4 regions of the Streptomyces sp. NPDC033229 genome follow, and region 4 is predicted to be linked to each of the others. Evidence: riboswitches for the same ligand, from Rfam matches in the RefSeq annotation. Region 4 holds a riboswitch; each other region holds the start of a gene.
The links. Region 4 has a riboswitch for cobalamin ahead of ACZ53N_RS11080 (CoA-acylating methylmalonate-semialdehyde dehydrogenase). Riboswitches for the same ligand answer to the same signal wherever they lie in the genome.
Positions count from the first base shown of each region.

Region 1: linked by a shared signal. The riboswitch ahead of ACZ53N_RS03665 (ribonucleoside-diphosphate reductase subunit alpha) and the one ahead of ACZ53N_RS11080 (CoA-acylating methylmalonate-semialdehyde dehydrogenase) in region 4 are both predicted to bind cobalamin.
Region 2: linked by a shared signal. The riboswitch ahead of cobN (cobaltochelatase subunit CobN) and the one ahead of ACZ53N_RS11080 (CoA-acylating methylmalonate-semialdehyde dehydrogenase) in region 4 are both predicted to bind cobalamin.
Region 3: linked by a shared signal. The riboswitch ahead of metE (5-methyltetrahydropteroyltriglutamate--homocysteine S-methyltransferase) and the one ahead of ACZ53N_RS11080 (CoA-acylating methylmalonate-semialdehyde dehydrogenase) in region 4 are both predicted to bind cobalamin.

Region 1 covers NZ_JBVIQR010000002.1:382,810-386,959, reverse strand. Annotated here, with positions in the region: gene mctP (monocarboxylate uptake permease MctP) at 1-1,573, shown strand, start outside; adenosylcobalamin-variant (AdoCbl-variant) riboswitch at 1,848-1,945, shown strand; gene ACZ53N_RS03665 (ribonucleoside-diphosphate reductase subunit alpha) at 2,117-4,150, shown strand, end outside.
Region 2 covers NZ_JBVIQR010000009.1:2,175-6,324, reverse strand. Annotated here, with positions in the region: gene ACZ53N_RS10630 (precorrin-2 C(20)-methyltransferase) at 1-173, opposite strand, end outside; gene ACZ53N_RS10625 (precorrin-8X methylmutase) at 170-805, opposite strand; gene ACZ53N_RS10620 (cobalamin biosynthesis protein CobG) at 849-2,249, opposite strand; cobalamin riboswitch at 2,322-2,466, shown strand; gene cobN (cobaltochelatase subunit CobN) at 2,557-4,150, shown strand, end outside.
Region 3 covers NZ_JBVIQR010000003.1:162,582-166,731, forward strand. Annotated here, with positions in the region: gene metE (5-methyltetrahydropteroyltriglutamate--homocysteine S-methyltransferase) at 1-2,186, opposite strand, end outside; cobalamin riboswitch at 2,339-2,530, opposite strand; gene ACZ53N_RS04260 (endonuclease/exonuclease/phosphatase family protein) at 2,802-3,677, shown strand; gene ACZ53N_RS04265 (MFS transporter) at 4,001-4,150, shown strand, end outside.
Region 4 covers NZ_JBVIQR010000009.1:108,194-112,343, reverse strand. Annotated here, with positions in the region: gene ACZ53N_RS11085 (short-chain fatty acyl-CoA regulator family protein) at 1-1,154, shown strand, start outside; cobalamin riboswitch at 1,230-1,404, shown strand; gene ACZ53N_RS11080 (CoA-acylating methylmalonate-semialdehyde dehydrogenase) at 1,609-3,108, shown strand; gene ACZ53N_RS11075 (acyl-CoA dehydrogenase family protein) at 3,105-4,150, shown strand, end outside.

The sequences.
Region 1 (4,150 bases), on a different contig from region 4:
GGCCGTCACGGTCATGGGGTTCCTGGCCTCGAAGTGGCGGCGCGCGGAGAACGCGAACAATCTCGACGAGTGGGGGCTGGGCGGGCGCTCGTTCGGCACCTGGGTGACCTGGTTCCTGCTGGGCGGCGACCTCTATACCGCGTACACCTTCGTGGCCGTCCCGGCGGCGATCTACGCGGGCGGCGCGGCGGGGTTCTTCGCGGTGCCGTACACGATCCTCTGTTATCCGCTGGTGTTCACCTTCCTGCCCCGGCTGTGGTCGGTCGCGCACAAGCACGGCTATGTCACCTCGTCGGACTTCGTCCGCGGCCGGTTCGGGTCCAAGGGGCTGTCGCTGGCCCTCGCGCTCACCGGCATCCTCGCGACGATGCCGTACATCGCGCTCCAGCTCGTCGGCATCCAGGCCGTGCTGGACGTGATGGGCGTCGGCGGCGGATCGAACTGGTTCATGAAGGACCTGCCGCTGCTGATCGCCTTCGGTGTGCTCGCCGCCTACACCTATTCCTCCGGGCTGCGGGCGCCGGCGCTGATCGCCTTCGTCAAGGACGCGCTGATCTACATCGTGATCATCGTGGCGATCATCTACATCCCGATCAAGCTCGGCGGCTTCGACGACATCTTTGCGAAGGCGGGCGAGGCGTTCGCGGTCGAGAACCCGGCGACCGGCAAGCCGCGCGGCTCCCTGGTGACCGGGCCGCAGGCGCAGTGGGCGTACGCGACGCTCGCCCTCGGGTCGGCGATGGCGCTCTTCCTCTATCCCCACTCGGTGACGGCGGTGCTCTCCAGCCGCAGCCGCAACGTCATCCGCCGCAACACCACGATCCTGCCGCTGTACTCGCTGATGCTCGGGCTGCTGGCGATCCTCGGCTTCATGGCGCTCGCCGCCGGGGTCAAGGTCAAGAACGGCCAGCTGGCCATCCCGCAACTCTTCGAGAACATGTTCCCCGACTGGTTCACGGGCGTCGCCTTCGCCGCGATCGGGATCGGCGCGCTCGTCCCGGCGGCCATCATGTCGATTGCCGCCGCGAATCTGTTCACCCGCAACATCTACAAGGACTTCATCAGGCCGGACGCCACGCCGGAGCACGAGGCGAAGGTCTCCAAGCTCGCCTCGCTGCTGGTGAAGGTCGGCGCGCTGGTCTTCGTGCTCACCATGGACAAGACGGTGGCGATCAACTTCCAGCTGCTCGGCGGCATCTGGATCCTGCAGACCGTCCCGGCCCTGGTGGGCGGGCTCTTCACGCGCTGGTGCCACCGCTGGGCGCTGCTCGGCGGCTGGGCGGCCGGAATGATCTACGGCACCTGGCGGGCGTACGACACGCCGAGCGCCACGCAGGACCACTTCGGCAACACGAATCTCGTCCCCCTCATCGGTGAGAAGGGTTACATCGGCCTCACGGCCTTCGTCCTCAACGTCATCGTGGTGATCGTCCTCACCTTCGTCCTCAGAAAGCTCGGCGCGCCGGACGGCGTGGACGAGACGAAGGCGTCGGACTACACCGCCGACGCGGGCGACCCGGGCGTGGTGGAGAAGCTTCCGGCGGCCACCGCGGGTGCCCCCGGCGGCCACTGACCCCCACACCCCCGACCGCGCCTCTGAGGCCGCCGCTCCCCGACGAACAGGGGGGCGGCGGCCTTCGCCTTGCGGGCGCCGCCGGGACGCTCGCAGAGGCCCTTCGGGGGCCTTCGCGGGAGGCCTCGGAGGGCCGTGACGGGGGCTCAGGCGATAAGCGATTCGAGGTCCAACACCCGGGCGCTCTAGCACATTCCGCACCCAGCTCATTACCGCGCGACACAACATGTGGGGGCGCGTACGAGTGGCAGCACTAGATGTATGCTCGTCCTCGCTGTCGCCGCAGGGGAATCCGGTGGAAATCCGGAACTGTCCCGCAACGGTGTATGTGTGCGGTTTTACGTACCCAAGAGTCCGAGGACCTGCCGACAGCGCGCCCGCCTTTCGAGCCTCCGCTCGGAACAGGGCGTCGAAATCGTCCGGGTCTCGCGGGTTGGGCCGATGGACGCTGCGTGGCATGCCCTGGTGCAGGGGTGTTCCCGTACGCGCCCGTCGCGCCCGCCCGCCCGGCCCACACCACTGCCGAGCGAGGGAGAGCCCCACGTGACCATCGCGCCCGCCGATCCGGTCTCAGCGACAGCGGAAGCGACCGGCGGCCCCGGGACCGCGCTGCTGCGCACCCTGACCGACCTCACCGCCGATCTGCCCGCCACCGACCCCGGCAAGGTCGCCGCCGCCGCGCTGCGCGGCCGCCACCCGGGCTCGGACGAGGCCGAGTTGCGGTCCCTGGCCACCGAGGCCGCCGCGGGGCTCATCGCCGAGGAGCCGGAGTACTCCCGGCTCGCCGCGCGACTCCTCACGCGTGCGATCGCCGACGAGGCGGCCGGACAGGGCGCCCTCTCCTTCTCCGCCTCCGTCGCGGTCGGCCACCGCGAGGGTCTGATCGCCGACGAGACGGCCGCGTTCGTCGTGACCCACGCCGAGCGCCTGGACGCCCTCGTGGACGCCGCCCTCGCCGACGGCGCCGACGACCGCTTCGGCTACTTCGGCCTGCGCACCCTGCACAGCCGCTACCTGCTGCGCCACCCCATCACCCGCCAGGTCGTCGAGACCCCGCAGCACTTCCTGCTGCGCGTGGCCTGCGGCCTCGCCGAGGACCACTCGACGCGGGCCCTGGACGACGTGGCCGAGCTGTACCGGCTGACCAGCACGCTCTCCTACCTGCCGTCCTCCCCCACGCTCTTCAACTCCGGCACCCGCCACCCGCAGATGTCCTCGTGCTACCTGCTGGACTCGCCGCTGGACGAGCTGGACTCGATCTACGACCGCTACCACCAGGTGGCGCGGCTGTCGAAGCACGCCGGCGGCATCGGCCTGTCGTACTCGCGCATCCGCTCGCGCGGCTCGCTGATCCGCGGCACCAACGGCCACTCCAACGGCATCGTGCCGTTCCTGCGCACGCTGGACGCCTCCGTCGCCGCCGTCAACCAGGGCGGCCGGCGCAAGGGCGCGGCCTGTGTCTACCTGGAGACCTGGCACGCGGACATCGAGGAGTTCCTGGAGCTCCGCGACAACACCGGTGAGGAGGCCCGCCGCACGCACAACCTCAACACCGCGCACTGGATCCCGGACGAGTTCATGCGCCGCGTCGAGGCGGACTCCGACTGGTCGCTGTTCTCCCCCGCCGACACCCCCGAGCTGGTCGACCTGTGGGGCGACGAGTTCGACGCGGCGTACCGCAAGGCCGAGGCCGACGGCAAGGCGATCAAGACGATCCCGGCGCGCGTGCTGTACTCCCGGATGATGCGCACCCTCGCGCAGACCGGCAACGGCTGGATGACCTTCAAGGACGCGTCCAACCGCACCGCGAACCAGACCGCCGAGCCCGGCAAGGTCGTCCACTCCTCGAACCTCTGCACCGAGATCCTCGAGGTCACCGACGACGGCGAGACGGCCGTCTGCAACCTCGGTTCCGTCAACCTGGCGCAGCACCTGGGCACCGACGGCGAGATGGACTGGGAGAAGCTCGACCGCACGGTCCGCACGGCCGTGACGTTCCTCGACCGCGTCGTGGACATCAACTTCTACCCGACCGAGCAGGCCGGGAACTCCAACAGCCGCTGGCGCCCGGTGGGCCTCGGCCTGATGGGTCTCCAGGACGTCTTCTTCCGGCTGCGGCTGCCCTTCGACTCCGCCGAGGCGAAGGAGCTGTCCACCCGGATCTCCGAGCGCATCATGCTCGCGGCGTACGAGGCGTCCGCCGAGCTCGCCGAGCGGCACGGCCCGCACCCGGCGTGGGCCGCGACCCGCACCGCGCGCGGCGTGCTGCACCCCGACCACTACCCGAACGCCGAGCAGCGCTGGGCCGACCGCTGGGACGCGCTGCGCGCCCGGATCGCGAAGACGGGCATGCGCAACTCGCTGCTGCTCGCCATCGCGCCGACGGCCACCATCGCCTCCATCGCGGGTGTGTACGAGTGCATCGAGCCGCAGGTCTCCAACCTCTTCAAGCGCGAGACGCTCTCCGGTGAGTTCCTCCAGGTCAACACCTACCTGGTGGAGGACCTGAAGCAGCTCGGCGTGTGGGACCGCACCACGCGTGACGCGATGACGGACGCCAACGGCTCGATCCAGGAC
Region 2 (4,150 bases), 110 kb from region 4:
AGATGGCGTTCGGCGATGGTGCGCGCGATGCTGCGGCCGTGCCGGGCGCTGTGGTACGCGACGACATCGGCCCCGGTGATGACCTCGACGGCCCGCACGGTCATCAGCGACGGATCGCCGGGGCCGAGGCCCACTCCGTACAGTCGGCCCGTCGTCGAAGGCTGCTCGTTCACTCTTCCTCGCTCGCTATCGCGTTGATCGCCGCCGCTGCCATGGCGCTGCCGCCGCGACGGCCCCGCACCACCAGATAGTCGAGCCCCAGCGGGCTGTCGGCCAGGGCGTCCTTGGATTCGGCGGCACCGATGAAGCCCACCGGTATGCCGATGACCGCGGCCGGGCGCGGCGCCGCCGCCCCGCCTTCTTGAATCATCTCCAGCAGACGGAACAGCGCCGTCGGCGCGTTGCCGACCGCGACGACCGCGCCGTCCAGCTTCTCGCGCCACAGCTCCAGCGCCGCCGCGCTGCGGGTCGTGCCCATCCGCCGTGCCAGCTCCGGCACCGACGGGTCGGCGAGGGTGCACAGCACCTCGTTGTCCGCGGGCAGCCGCTTGCGGGTCACGCCACTGGCGACCATGTTCGCGTCGCACAGGATCGGCGCCCCGGCGCGCAGCGCCTCGCGGGCCCGCGCCACCACCTCGGGGGAGTACGCGAGGTCCCGTACGAGATCGACCATCCCGCAGGCGTGGATCATGCGCACCGCGACCTGGCTGACGTCCGGCGGCAGCCCGCCGAGGTCGGCCTCGGCCCTGATGGTGGCAAAGGACTGGCGGTAGATGGACGCGCCGTCCTTCTCGTACTCGAACACTGTGCCTCGCTTGCTGGGTTGCGCCTGGTGGTGTCGTGCAGGGTCAGTCCGCGACGGTACGAGCCGCCGCGACCGCGTCGGCCAGTCCCCCCGCTGTGGCTGTTTCCGTATGCGTTTCCGTCTCCCCGTCCCGCACCGCGATCCGGTAGCCGTCACCGGTCGCGAGCACGTCGACCCATCTCCCGCCCGGGTGGCCGCACCGCCGCTCGCAGCCGGACCAGTACACCGGGAGCCCCGCCGGTGGCAGCCCCGGGAGGCAGGCCGCCGCGTCCGCCCGTACGTCACCGAGGGACTTGGCGCAGCCCGGCCGGCCGGCGCACGCGCCCGCCCGGTGCCAGGGGGACGTGGTGGAGGTGACGAGTCCCGCGTCCGCGAGCGCCGTCAGCCGGATGCGGGCCGTACCGGCCGGGAGGCCGGGGACGACGATGCCGCGCCAGGGTGTCACACGCAGCTCGCCCGCCCCGTCCTGGGCGGCCGTGGTGGCCACGAGCCGCCACTGGGCGGCGGTCAGCCGCCCGAGCGGCGCGGTCACCGACAGGGCGCACCGCCCGTCCCGGCCGGTGACCAGGCCGGGCCCGACCGGAGGTCCGTGCGGGAGCCGGGGCCGGGGCAGCGGGGCGCAGGCGATGCCCGCGGCCGTGAGCCGGGCCGCCAACGCTTCGACGCGCGGGCGGCGTTCGGGGGCCAGGTCCCGGACGCGCCAGGCCTTGGCGCCGCTGTCGGCCAGCGCCGCGAGGAACTCGCGCGCGGCCAGCGCGGCCGCGCGCGGCGCGTCACAGGCGGCGATCCGCAGGCCGGGACCGGTGGCGGCGAAGCACAGGGTGGCCTGCCCCACGCCGCTTGCGACCAATGTCACATCGGGGCCGAGGGCCACGATGTCGCCGCGGCCGTCGTCCAGGCCGAAGAGAAAACGACCCGACAAACCTGACAAATCCAGGCCGTCGGAAGGGTCGGGCGCATCGGACGGCGGTCCGGGCAGCGCGGGGGTGCACAGGAGTGCGTCCAGGGCGCGCGCCCAGGCCTGCACATCGGTTGCCCCGGCGCGGGAGGGTTCCGCCTCCCCGTCCAGACCGCACAACGGCGAGGCCGCCACATTGCGTACCCGGTCGTACCGGTCCGAGGGCAGCAGCCCCGCCGCCCGCAACCGCCCGGCCAGTTCGCCGCCGCAGCCGTCGGCCAGCCCGCGCAACTGGACGTTGCCGCGCGAGGTGATGTCGAGATTCCCGTCGCCCAGCTCCTCGGTGACCAGCGCCAATGTCATCGCCTGACGGGCCGTCAACAGCCCGGCGGGCAGCCGGACGCGCGCCAGCGAACCGTCGTCCGCGGTGTGCAGCCGCAGCGCTCCGGGGCACGCGTCGCCGCCCGCGCGGACGGTTCGTCCGCCGGCGGCCGGTTCATCCCGCTCCGGGGGGGATGTGGGGGTGACGGGCATGGCGGCGAGCATACCGACGATCACACGGGGTGCACCGTCCTGTGCCGAACGGCCAGCGCTTACTATGCTCACCGGTGGCCAGAATCTCTTTATTCGTCCTCTGGTCCGCCAAACGCCAGCGACGGCGTCAGGGGAGGAAGCCGGTGAGACTCCGGCACGGTCCCGCCACTGTGAGCCCGGCAGCGATGCCGGGCGAGTCAGGAACTCCCGCCGTCCTCCAACCGCCCGGGGCGCGGACCCCGAGGAAGGCCAGCCGCCGCATGCGCACCATCCGGTCCGGCGTACCCCGGGCGACCCTCGATGCCCTGGGGAGCGCCGCGTGATCCTTCTCCTGTCGACGTCCGACACCGACCTGCTCAGCGCCCGCGCGGCTGCTGCTGCCGGGGGCCCGGTCCCGTACCGCCTCGCCAACCCCGCCCGCCTCGCGATCGACGAGCTTCCGGCTCTGCTGGAGGGCACCGACCTCGTCGTCGTGCGGCTCCTCGGCGGCATCCGCGCCTGGCAGGAGGGGCTCGACCTGCTGCTCGCCGGGGACCGCCCCGTCGTCGTCCTCACCGGCGAACAGGCGCCCGACGCCCAGCTGATGGAGGCCTCCACCGTCCCCATCGGCATCGCCGCCGAGGCCCACGCCTACCTCGCGCACGGCGGCCCCGACAACCTCGAACAGCTCGCGCGCTTCCTCTCCGACACGGTGCTGCTCACCGGACACGGCTTCGAGGCGCCCGCGCCCGCCCCCACCTGGGGCCCGCTGGAGCGCACCGCCAAGCCGGGCGCGAGCGGCCCGCTCATCGCGGTGCTCTACTACCGCGCCCACCACATGAGCGGCAACACCGCCTTCGTGGAGACCCTGTGCGGGGCGATCGAGGACGCGGGCGGCCGCGCCCTGCCGCTGTACGTCGCCTCGCTGCGCGCCCCCGAGCCCGCGCTCGTCGAGGCTCTCGGCAGCGCCGACGCCGTCGTCACCACCGTCCTCGCCGCGGGCGGCACCAAGCCCGCGGCCGCCTCCGCCGGCGGCGACGACGAGTCCTGGGACGCCGGCGCCCTCGCCGCGCTCGACGTACCGATCCTCCAGGCCCTGTGTCTGACCGGCCCCCGCAGCGCCTGGGAGGAGAACGACGAGGGCCTCTCGCCGCTCGACGCCGCCACCCAGGTCGCCGTCCCCGAGTTCGACGGCCGCCTCATCACCGTCCCGTTCTCCTTCAAGGAGGTCGACGAGGACGGGCTGCCGATGTACGTGGCCGACGCCGAGCGCGCCTCCCGCGTCGCCGGCATCGCCGTGCGCCACGCCCGGCTGCGCCACATCCCCGCGGCCGGCAAGCGCCTCGCGCTGGTCCTCTCCGCCTACCCCACCAAGCACTCCCGCATCGGCAACGCCGTCGGGCTCGACACCCCGGCCAGCGCCGTGGCGCTGCTGCGCCGACTGCGCGAGGAGGGCTACGACTTCGGTTCGGAGGAGGTCCCCGGCCTCGCGTCCGGCGACGGCGACGAGCTGATCTACGCCCTCATCGAGGCCGGTGGCCACGACCAGGAGTGGCTCACCGAGGAGCAGCTCGCCCGCAACCCCGTCCGTATCCCGGCCGCCGACTACCGGCGCTGGTTCGCCGAGTTGCCCGCCGAGCTGCGCGAGGCCGTCGAGGAGCACTGGGGCCCGGCGCCCGGCGAGATGTTCGTCGACCGCAGCGCCAACCCCGAGGGCGACATCGTCCTCGCGGCGCTGCGCCGCGGCAACCTCCTCATCCTCATCCAGCCGCCGCGCGGCTTCGGCGAGAACCCCATCGCGATCTACCACGACCCCGACCTGCCGCCCTCGCACCACTACCTCGCCGCCTACCGCTGGATCGCCGCCTCCCGGGCGGACGGCGGCTTCGGCGCCGACGCCATGGTCCACCTCGGCAAGCACGGCAACCTGGAGT
Region 3 (4,150 bases), on a different contig from region 4:
GCGCCGAGCCCCTTGCGCAGCAGGGTGGCGGTCTCCTCGACGCCCGGCACACGGGGCGAGTGGATGTCGTAGACGCCCGGGCCCACCTCGTGCCCGTATCCGGCCACGGCGAGTTCGTCGGCGACCTGCATGTGCGAGCGGGCCGCCTCCAGGCTGATGACGTCGGCGTCCAGCTCCTCGATGGCGCCGATGATGACCCCGAACTCGGCGTAGCACATGTGGGTGTGGATCTGGGTGTCCGCCCGGACGCCCGCGGTGGTCAGCCGGAACGCCTCGGTCGCCCAGGCCAGGTAGCCGGGCCGGTCGGCGGTGCGCAGCGGCAGCGTCTCGCGCAGCGCGGGCTCGTCGACCTGGATGACGGCGGTCCCGGCGGCCTCCAGGTCGGCGACCTCATCGCGCAGGGCCAGGGCGACCTGGCGGGCGGTGTCGGCGAGCGGCTGGTCGTCGCGGACGAAGGACCAGGCGAGCATGGTGACGGGCCCGGTGAGCATGCCCTTGACCGGGCGCTCGGTCTGCGACTGGGCGTAGCTCGTCCAGGCCACGGTCATGGGCTCGGGGCGGGAGATGTCACCGGCCAGGATCGGCGGACGGACATAGCGGGTGCCGTAGGACTGCACCCAGCCGTGCTGGGTGGCGAGGTAGCCGGTGAGCCGCTCCGCGAAGTACTGGACCATGTCGTTGCGTTCGGGCTCGCCGTGGACGAGGACGTCCAGCCCGGCCTTCTCCTGGAAGGCGAGGACGTCGCGGATCTCGGCGGCGATGCGCTCGTCGTACCCGGCGGCGTCGATCCGTCCCGAGCGCAGGTCGGCACGAGCGGTGCGCAGTTCGGTGGTCTGCGGGAACGAGCCGATGGTCGTGGTGGGCAGCAGCGGCAGGTTCAGCCGGGCCCGCTGGGCGGCGGTCCGCTCGGCGTACGGCTGCGGGCGGCGGGTGTCCCGCTCGGTGACGGCCGCGGCGCGGGCCCGGACGGCCGGGTCGTGGGTGAGGGCGGAGGCGGCGCGGGAGGCGCGGGCGGAGCGATTGGCTGCGAGCTGCGGGGCGATGACGTCCGTGCCCTCGTTCAGTCCGCGGGCGAGGGTGACGATCTCCTCGGTCTTCTGGCGGGCGAAGGCGAGCCAGCGGGCGACCTGGGGGTCCACGTCGCGTTCGGCGGTGGCGTCGAGGGGGACGTGCAGCAACGAGCAGGACGGTGCCACGTCCACCCGGCCGGCGAGACCGAGGAGGGTGGCGAGGGTGGCCAGCGAGTGTTCGAGGTCGTTGAGCCAGATGTTGCGTCCGTCGACGACGCCGGCGACGAGGCGCTTGCCCGGCACACCGCCGGCCGCGGCGAGGGCTTCGAGATTGGCGGCGGCGGGGCCGGTGAAGTCCAGGGCCAGACCCTCGACGGGTGACTTGGCAAGGACGGGCAGGGCGTCACCGAGGCGGTCGAAATAGGCGGCGGCCAGGATCCTGGGCCGGTCGGCGAGCGCGCCGAGGTCGCGGTAGGCGCGGGTGGCGGCGCTGAGGACGGCGGGGGGCTGGTCCTGCACGAGGGCGGGCTCGTCGAGCTGGACCCACTCGGCGCCCGCGGCCCGCAGCTCGGCCAGCACCCGGGCGTACACGGGGAGCAGCCGGTCGAGGAGGGTGAGGGGCTGGAAGTCCGCCGGGGCGCCGGGGGCCGGCTTGGCGAGGAGCAGATAGGTGACCGGGCCGACCAGGACGGGGCGGGCCGTGTGGCCGAGGGCGAGGGCCTCGCGCAGTTCGCCGAGCGGCTTGGCGGGGTCGGCGGTGAAGACGGTGTCCGGGCCCAGTTCGGGGACGAGGTAGTGGTAGTTGGTGTCGAACCACTTCGTCATTTCCAGCGGCGGGGCCTCCTGGGTGCCGCGGGCCATGGCGAAGTAGCCGTCCAGGGCGTTGTCCCGGACGGCGGTGCGGTGCCGCTCGGGGATGGCGCCGACCATGACCGTGGTGTCCAGGACGTGGTCGTAGAGCGAGAAGTCACCGGTGGGGACCTCGTCCACACCGGCTTCGGTCAACTGGCGCCAGGCCGTGCGGCGCAGGGTGGCGGCGGTGGTGTGCAGGGCGTCGGCGGTGACGCGGCCCGCCCAGTAGCCCTCGATGGCCTTCTTCAGCTCACGGCCCTGGCCCTGGCGGGGGTAGCCGTGGACGGTGGCCCGGGAGGGCGGGGTGGCGATGCGGTCGGTCACGGAACTCTCCTTCGCGAGTCGCGGAATGACCACGGCGGACCCGGGCGCGAAGGGACGACGAAGAGGGCGGGCGTGCCGGGCACGCCTGCCTGCCACCGCCGGCCCTCCCTCGAGGCCACCGAGATCACCGCGCGCGGGTGGCGCGCGGGCAGTGGCAGGTCTTCGGACTCGCGGGCGCGCCCTGGGCCTTGGGGCCGTCGGGCACCTACTGGCCGTCGCTTCCCGGACGCGTGGGCGTCCAGTGCGTATGACGGCGGTCGTTCCCACTCACCGCTGCGGGGCAGTCCCGGATTCCCACCGGGTTCCCTCTTGCGACGCTCCCGCCTGGCGGGCGGGGCGAACCAGCTGCGTCTCCCACCCTAGACACAATGTCGAAGTGCCGGTAGGGGAATCCGCGCAAGGATTCGATCTTGGCGTGTGGTGGCGGAAAAGAGGGGGGCCGGGCCCTCGCGCGAGCCGCGCCGACACGCCCGGCGGCGCCCCCGGGGGCGCCGCCGCCCGTCGACGGACGCCGTCACAACCCCCCGCACGTGTCACCCACGGCACCGTTGCGGCGGCCCCTGCGACGCATGAGAATCCTCGGTACCCGGACCTCGCCCGGACCCTGGAGACGCCGTGACCGCCTTCGCGCACGCTCCTTTCGACCGCCGCACCGCGCTGCGGGCCGTGGCCGCGTCGGCCGCGGCCGGGCCCGTCGGGGGTGGTGGCGGCCGAAGTCCGCTGCGGGTGATGAGCTTCAACCTCCGCTACGCCTCCGACACCCCGCCCCACACCTGGGCCGATCGCCGGCCTGTCACCCGCGCGCTGCTGCGCCAGGAACGCCCTCATCTCCTCGGCACCCAGGAGGGGCTGTACGCGCAGCTGCGGGACATCGCCGACGATCTCGGGCCGCGCTACGCGTGGATCGGCACGGGCCGCGCGGGAGGCAGCCGTGATGAGTTCGCCGCCGTCTTCCATGACGTGCGGCGGCTCGCCCCCGTCGCGTACGACCACTTCTGGCTCTCCGACACCCCGTATCTCATCGGCTCCGCGACCTGGGGCAACACCGTGATCCGGATGGTCACCTGGGTCCGGTTCCGGGATCTGCTCACCGGGGGCGAGTTCTATGCCTTCAACACCCATCTCGACCACGCCCACCAGTACGCGCGCGAGCGCTCCGCCGCGCTGATCACCACTCGGCTGCGCGGTCTGGATCCGGCCCTCCCCCGGATCGTCACCGGCGATTTCAACGTCCCCGCACACGGCAACCCCGTCTACGGCACGATGCTCGACCAGGGTTCGCTCGTGGATTCCTGGGACGCGGCCGACCGGCGCGGGGCGCAGTACGCGACCTTCCACGGATACCGGCCACTCGTGCCGGACGGCGACCGCATCGACTGGATCCTCACCTCGCCCCGGGTGCGGACCCGGCGCGCGGCCATCAACGTCTTCCAGCAGGGCGGGCAGTTCCCCAGCGATCACTTGCCGGTGCAGGCGGACGTGGAGCTGTAGGGCAGCCGGACACTCCCGGACACTCCTCCCCGAGCCGCCCATCTCATCGCCGCTTATCTCAAAGCCGCCCGAGTGTCACCACTTTGAACCGATCCACCCCGGGCACGGCACCGACTATCGGACATTCGAACATCAGGCCCCCCTCGGCGCACCGGAACCGCAGAAAACGCTTCCGTCGCAGGCCACCCTGGGTGACGTTCAAGCAACAGTATGAAACCTTTCGCCCCAACGTCACCACGAGTTGTCCGCATTACGAACAAAACTGTCCGGAAGTACCCGGATCCTTTTGACTGTGCCCACCCTCATCACCAAATGTCTGCCAAATGTCCTCGTCAGTGAAGCCGGTGTGCTCAGGGCTCTTACGGAACTACGACTTCCGATTACTGCTCTCCGGGGCAGCGGTGAGCCAGATCGGTGCCCAAGTGACCGTGGTGGCCCTGCCGTTGGTGGCCGTCATCGAGCTCGACGCGTCG
Region 4 (4,150 bases):
CCGCCCGCGTCTCACCCACCGATCTGTCGGAACTCGCCTCCCGGCTGCCCGCCGTCGCGGCGGTGCTGCTCGACCTGGGCCGGCGCAACCAGGCCCTGACCGAGCGGCTCGCGGAGGTCGCCGAGCGGCGCGGCACCGACGACCCGGCCCTGCCGCGCCCGCCCCACGAGGAGATCCGGGAGTTCTTCTACCGTCGGCAGAACTACCTCCACACCATCGACACCGCCGCCGAGGAGCTGGCCGCAGAGATCGGCATCCGCCCCGGCGGGGTGCTGCCGGCCCTGGCCGCCCGGCTCGCCGAACGCCACGGGGTCCGCATCGCCGCCGACCCCGACCACCTCCACAGCTACGACCCCCGCGCGCGGGTGCTGCGCCTGTCGAACCGGTTGCGCCCCGGCCAGCAGGCCTTCCGGATGGCGACCCAGCTCGCCCTGCTGGAGTACGGCGGGGAACTCACCCGGCTCGCCTCGGAGGACTACGAGGAAGACTCCGTCGTCCGGCCGCTGGCCCGGATCGGCATCGCCAACTACGTCGCCGCCGCGCTGATCCTGCCGTACCGCGAGTTCCACGCCGCGGCGGAGGAGCTGCGGTACGACATCGAGCGGCTCGCCGACCGCTTCGGGCTCGGCTACGAGACCGTCTGTCACCGGCTCAGCACGCTCCAGCGCCCGCGGCTGCGCGGGGTGCCGTTCTCGTTCGTACGGGTCGACCGCGCGGGCAACATGTCCAAACGGCAGTCGGCCACCGGATTCCACTTCTCCCGGGCCGGCGGCACCTGCCCGCTGTGGAACGTCTACGAGGCATTCGCCTCTCCCGGCCGCATCCATGTGCAGATCGCGGCGATGCCGGACGGGCAGCGCCATCTGTGGACCGCCCGCACCGTCACCCGGCACCGGGGCGGCTGGGGCGAGCCCGGCAAGACCTTCGCCATCGGGCTCGGCTGCGAGATCCGCCACGCCTCCCGGCTCGTCTACTCCGACGGACTCGACCTGGACAACGCCTCGGCCGCCACCCCCATCGGCATGGGCTGCCGGATCTGCGAACGCCTGGACTGCCCGCAGCGGGCCGTCCCACCGCTCGGCCGGCCCCTCGCCGTCGACGAGAACCGCAGCACCTTCGTGCCGTACCCGGTGCGGGACACCGGGCCCCACTGAACCGAGGCCTTGATCCGGGCCGCTGACACTCCGGGCCAGGAGACCCTGGACTTACTAGGACGTCCAACTATATGTTCGGAGGACAAGGTCCGCGGTGCAGGGAAGCCGGTGTGAATCCGGCACGGTCCCGCCACTGTGACCGGGGAGTTCGTCCTCGCGGTACACGCCACTGACGAGCGGGATGTCGGGAAGGCACCGGGACGCGCGCTGATCCGGGAGTCAGGATACCGGCCGCGGAACGTTCCGTGTTTTCCACGAGGATGGAGCAGACACGTATGGCACCGGTCCGTACCCACGACCCTGGTGATCCGGCGCGGCGAGCGGCTGTTCCCGCTCGCTGACGGTTCCTGGCCCTTCGCGTCCCGCGACCCGTCGGCGGCCGCGCGCAACCCGCGCTCTCCGCCGGACGCTTCGCGCCGTCCTCGGATCTCACCTGACGAGAGCAGGCTCTCCCATGGTCCGTGAACTCACCCATTTCATCGGCGGCAGGCACACCCCGGGAACATCGGGTGCCTACGGCGATGTGTACGACCCCAACACCGGCGCCGTGCAGGCCCGGGTGCCCCTGGCGAACCGGGCCGAGACCGAGGCGGCCGTCGCCGACGCGGCCGAGGCCCAGCGGGAGTGGGGCGAGTGGAACCCGCAGCGCCGGGCCCGCGTCCTGTTGCGCTTCCTCCAGCTCGTCGAGGGTGAGAAGGAATCCCTCGCCCGGCTGCTGTCCTGTGAGCACGGCAAGACGGTCCCCGACGCGCTCGGCGACATCCAGCGCGGTCTGGAGGTGGTGGAGTTCGCCGCCGGCATCCCGCACCTGCTCAAGGGCGACTTCACCGACAACGCCGGGACCGGCATCGACGTGCACTCCCTGCGCCGCCCGATCGGCGTGACGGCGGGCATCACCCCGTTCAACTTCCCCGCGATGATCCCGCTGTGGAAGGCCGCCCCGGCCATCGCCTGCGGCAACTCCTTCGTCCTCAAGCCCTCCGAGCGCGACCCGTCCGTCCCGTTGCGGCTCGCCGAGCTGTTCCTGGAGGCGGGGCTGCCGCCCGGTGTGCTCAACGTCGTCAACGGCGGCAAGGAAACCGTCGACACCCTGCTCGAGGACCCGCGGGTGCAGGCGCTCGGCTTCGTCGGCTCGACCCCGATCGCGGCCCACATCTACGCCACGGCCGCCGCCCACGGCAAGCGGGCCCAGTGCTTCGGCGGTGCCAAGAACCACTTGATCGTGATGCCCGACGCCGACCTCGACCAGGCCGTCGACGCCCTGATCGGCGCGGGCTACGGCTCGGCCGGGGAGCGCTGCATGGCGATCTCCGTCGCCGTACCCGTCGGCGAGGACACCGCCGACGCGCTGGTCACCCGCCTCAAGGAGCGGATCGGCACCCTGCGGATCGGCCGGTCCGACGACCCCGACGCCGACTTCGGCCCCCTCGTCGGCCGCGACGCCGTCGACCGGGTCCGCGGCTATGTGGACCTCGGAGTGGAGGAGGGCGCCGAACTCGTCGTGGACGGGCGCGGCTTCACCCTCGCCGGGCACGAGAACGGCTTCTTCGCCGGCGCCTCCCTCTTCGACCGGGTCACCCCGGACATGCGGATCTACCAGGAGGAGATCTTCGGGCCCGTCCTGTCGGTGGTCCGCGCGGCGGACTACGAGGAGGCACTGCGGCTGCCCTCCGAGCACGCCTTCGGCAACGGCGTCGCGATCTTCACCCGCGACGGGGACACCGCCCGCGACTTCACCCGGCGCGTGGACACCGGCATGATCGGCGTCAACGTCCCGATCCCCGTGCCGGTCGCGTACCACACCTTCGGCGGCTGGAAGCGGTCCGGCTTCGGCGACCTGGGCCAGCACGGCCCGGACGCCATCCGCTTCTACACCCGCACCAAGACCGTCACCTCGCGCTGGCCCTCCGGGGTCAAGGAGGGCGCGAGCTTCACCATCCCCACGATGGGATGAGCGCCATGACGACGGGCCTCACCGAGGACCAGCTCGCGATGGCCGAAACGACGCTGGACTTCGCGCGGGAACACCTCGCCCCGCACGCCGTAGCCTGGGACCAGGACAAACACTTCCCCCTCGACGTGCTGCGCAAGGCCGCGGGGCTCGGCCTCGGCGGGGTCTATGTACGGGAGGAGGCGGGCGGCTCCGGCCTCACCCGAGCGGACGGCGTGCTGATCTTCGAGGTGCTGGCCACCGGCTGTCCCTCCATCGCCGGCTACCTCTCCATCCACAACATGGTCGGCTGGATGATCGACCGCTACGGCGACGAGGCCCAGCGCGCCCGTTGGCTGCCCCGGCTGTGCTCGATGGACACCCTCGGCAGTTACTGCCTGACCGAGCCGGGCGCGGGCTCCGACGCCGCAGCGCTGCGGACCCGGGCCGCACGCGACGGGGACTCCTATGTCCTGACCGGCGTGAAGCAGTTCATCTCCGGCGCCGGGGCCGCCGAGGTGTACATCGTCATGGCGCGCACGGGCGGGGAGGGGCCGGGCGGCATCTCGGCGTTCGTCGTCGAACGGGACGACCCCGGGCTGTCCTTCGGTCCCGACGAGAAGAAGATGGGCTGGAACGCCCAGCCCACCCGCCAGGTCGTCCTGGACGGCGTCCGCCTTCCGGCCGACCGTCGGCTCGGCGCCGAGGGCGACGGCTTCCGCATCGCCATGAACGGGCTCAACGGCGGCCGGCTCGGCATCGCCGCCTGCTCCCTCGGCGGCGGACAGAACGCCCTGCACCGCAGCCTGGAGTACCTCGCCGACCGGGAGGCGTTCGGGGCACCGCTGCTCGACGCCCAGGCGCTGCGGTTCCGCCTCGCCGACATGGCGACCGAACTCGCCGCCGCCCGCGCCCTGGTCCGCCAGGCCGCGGAGGCCCTGGACCGCGACGACCCCCAGGCGGCCCAGCTGTGCGCCATGGCCAAACGCTTCGCCACCGACACCGGCTACTTGGTCGCCGACCGCGCCCTGCAACTGCACGGGGGCTACGGCTACCTCACCGAGTA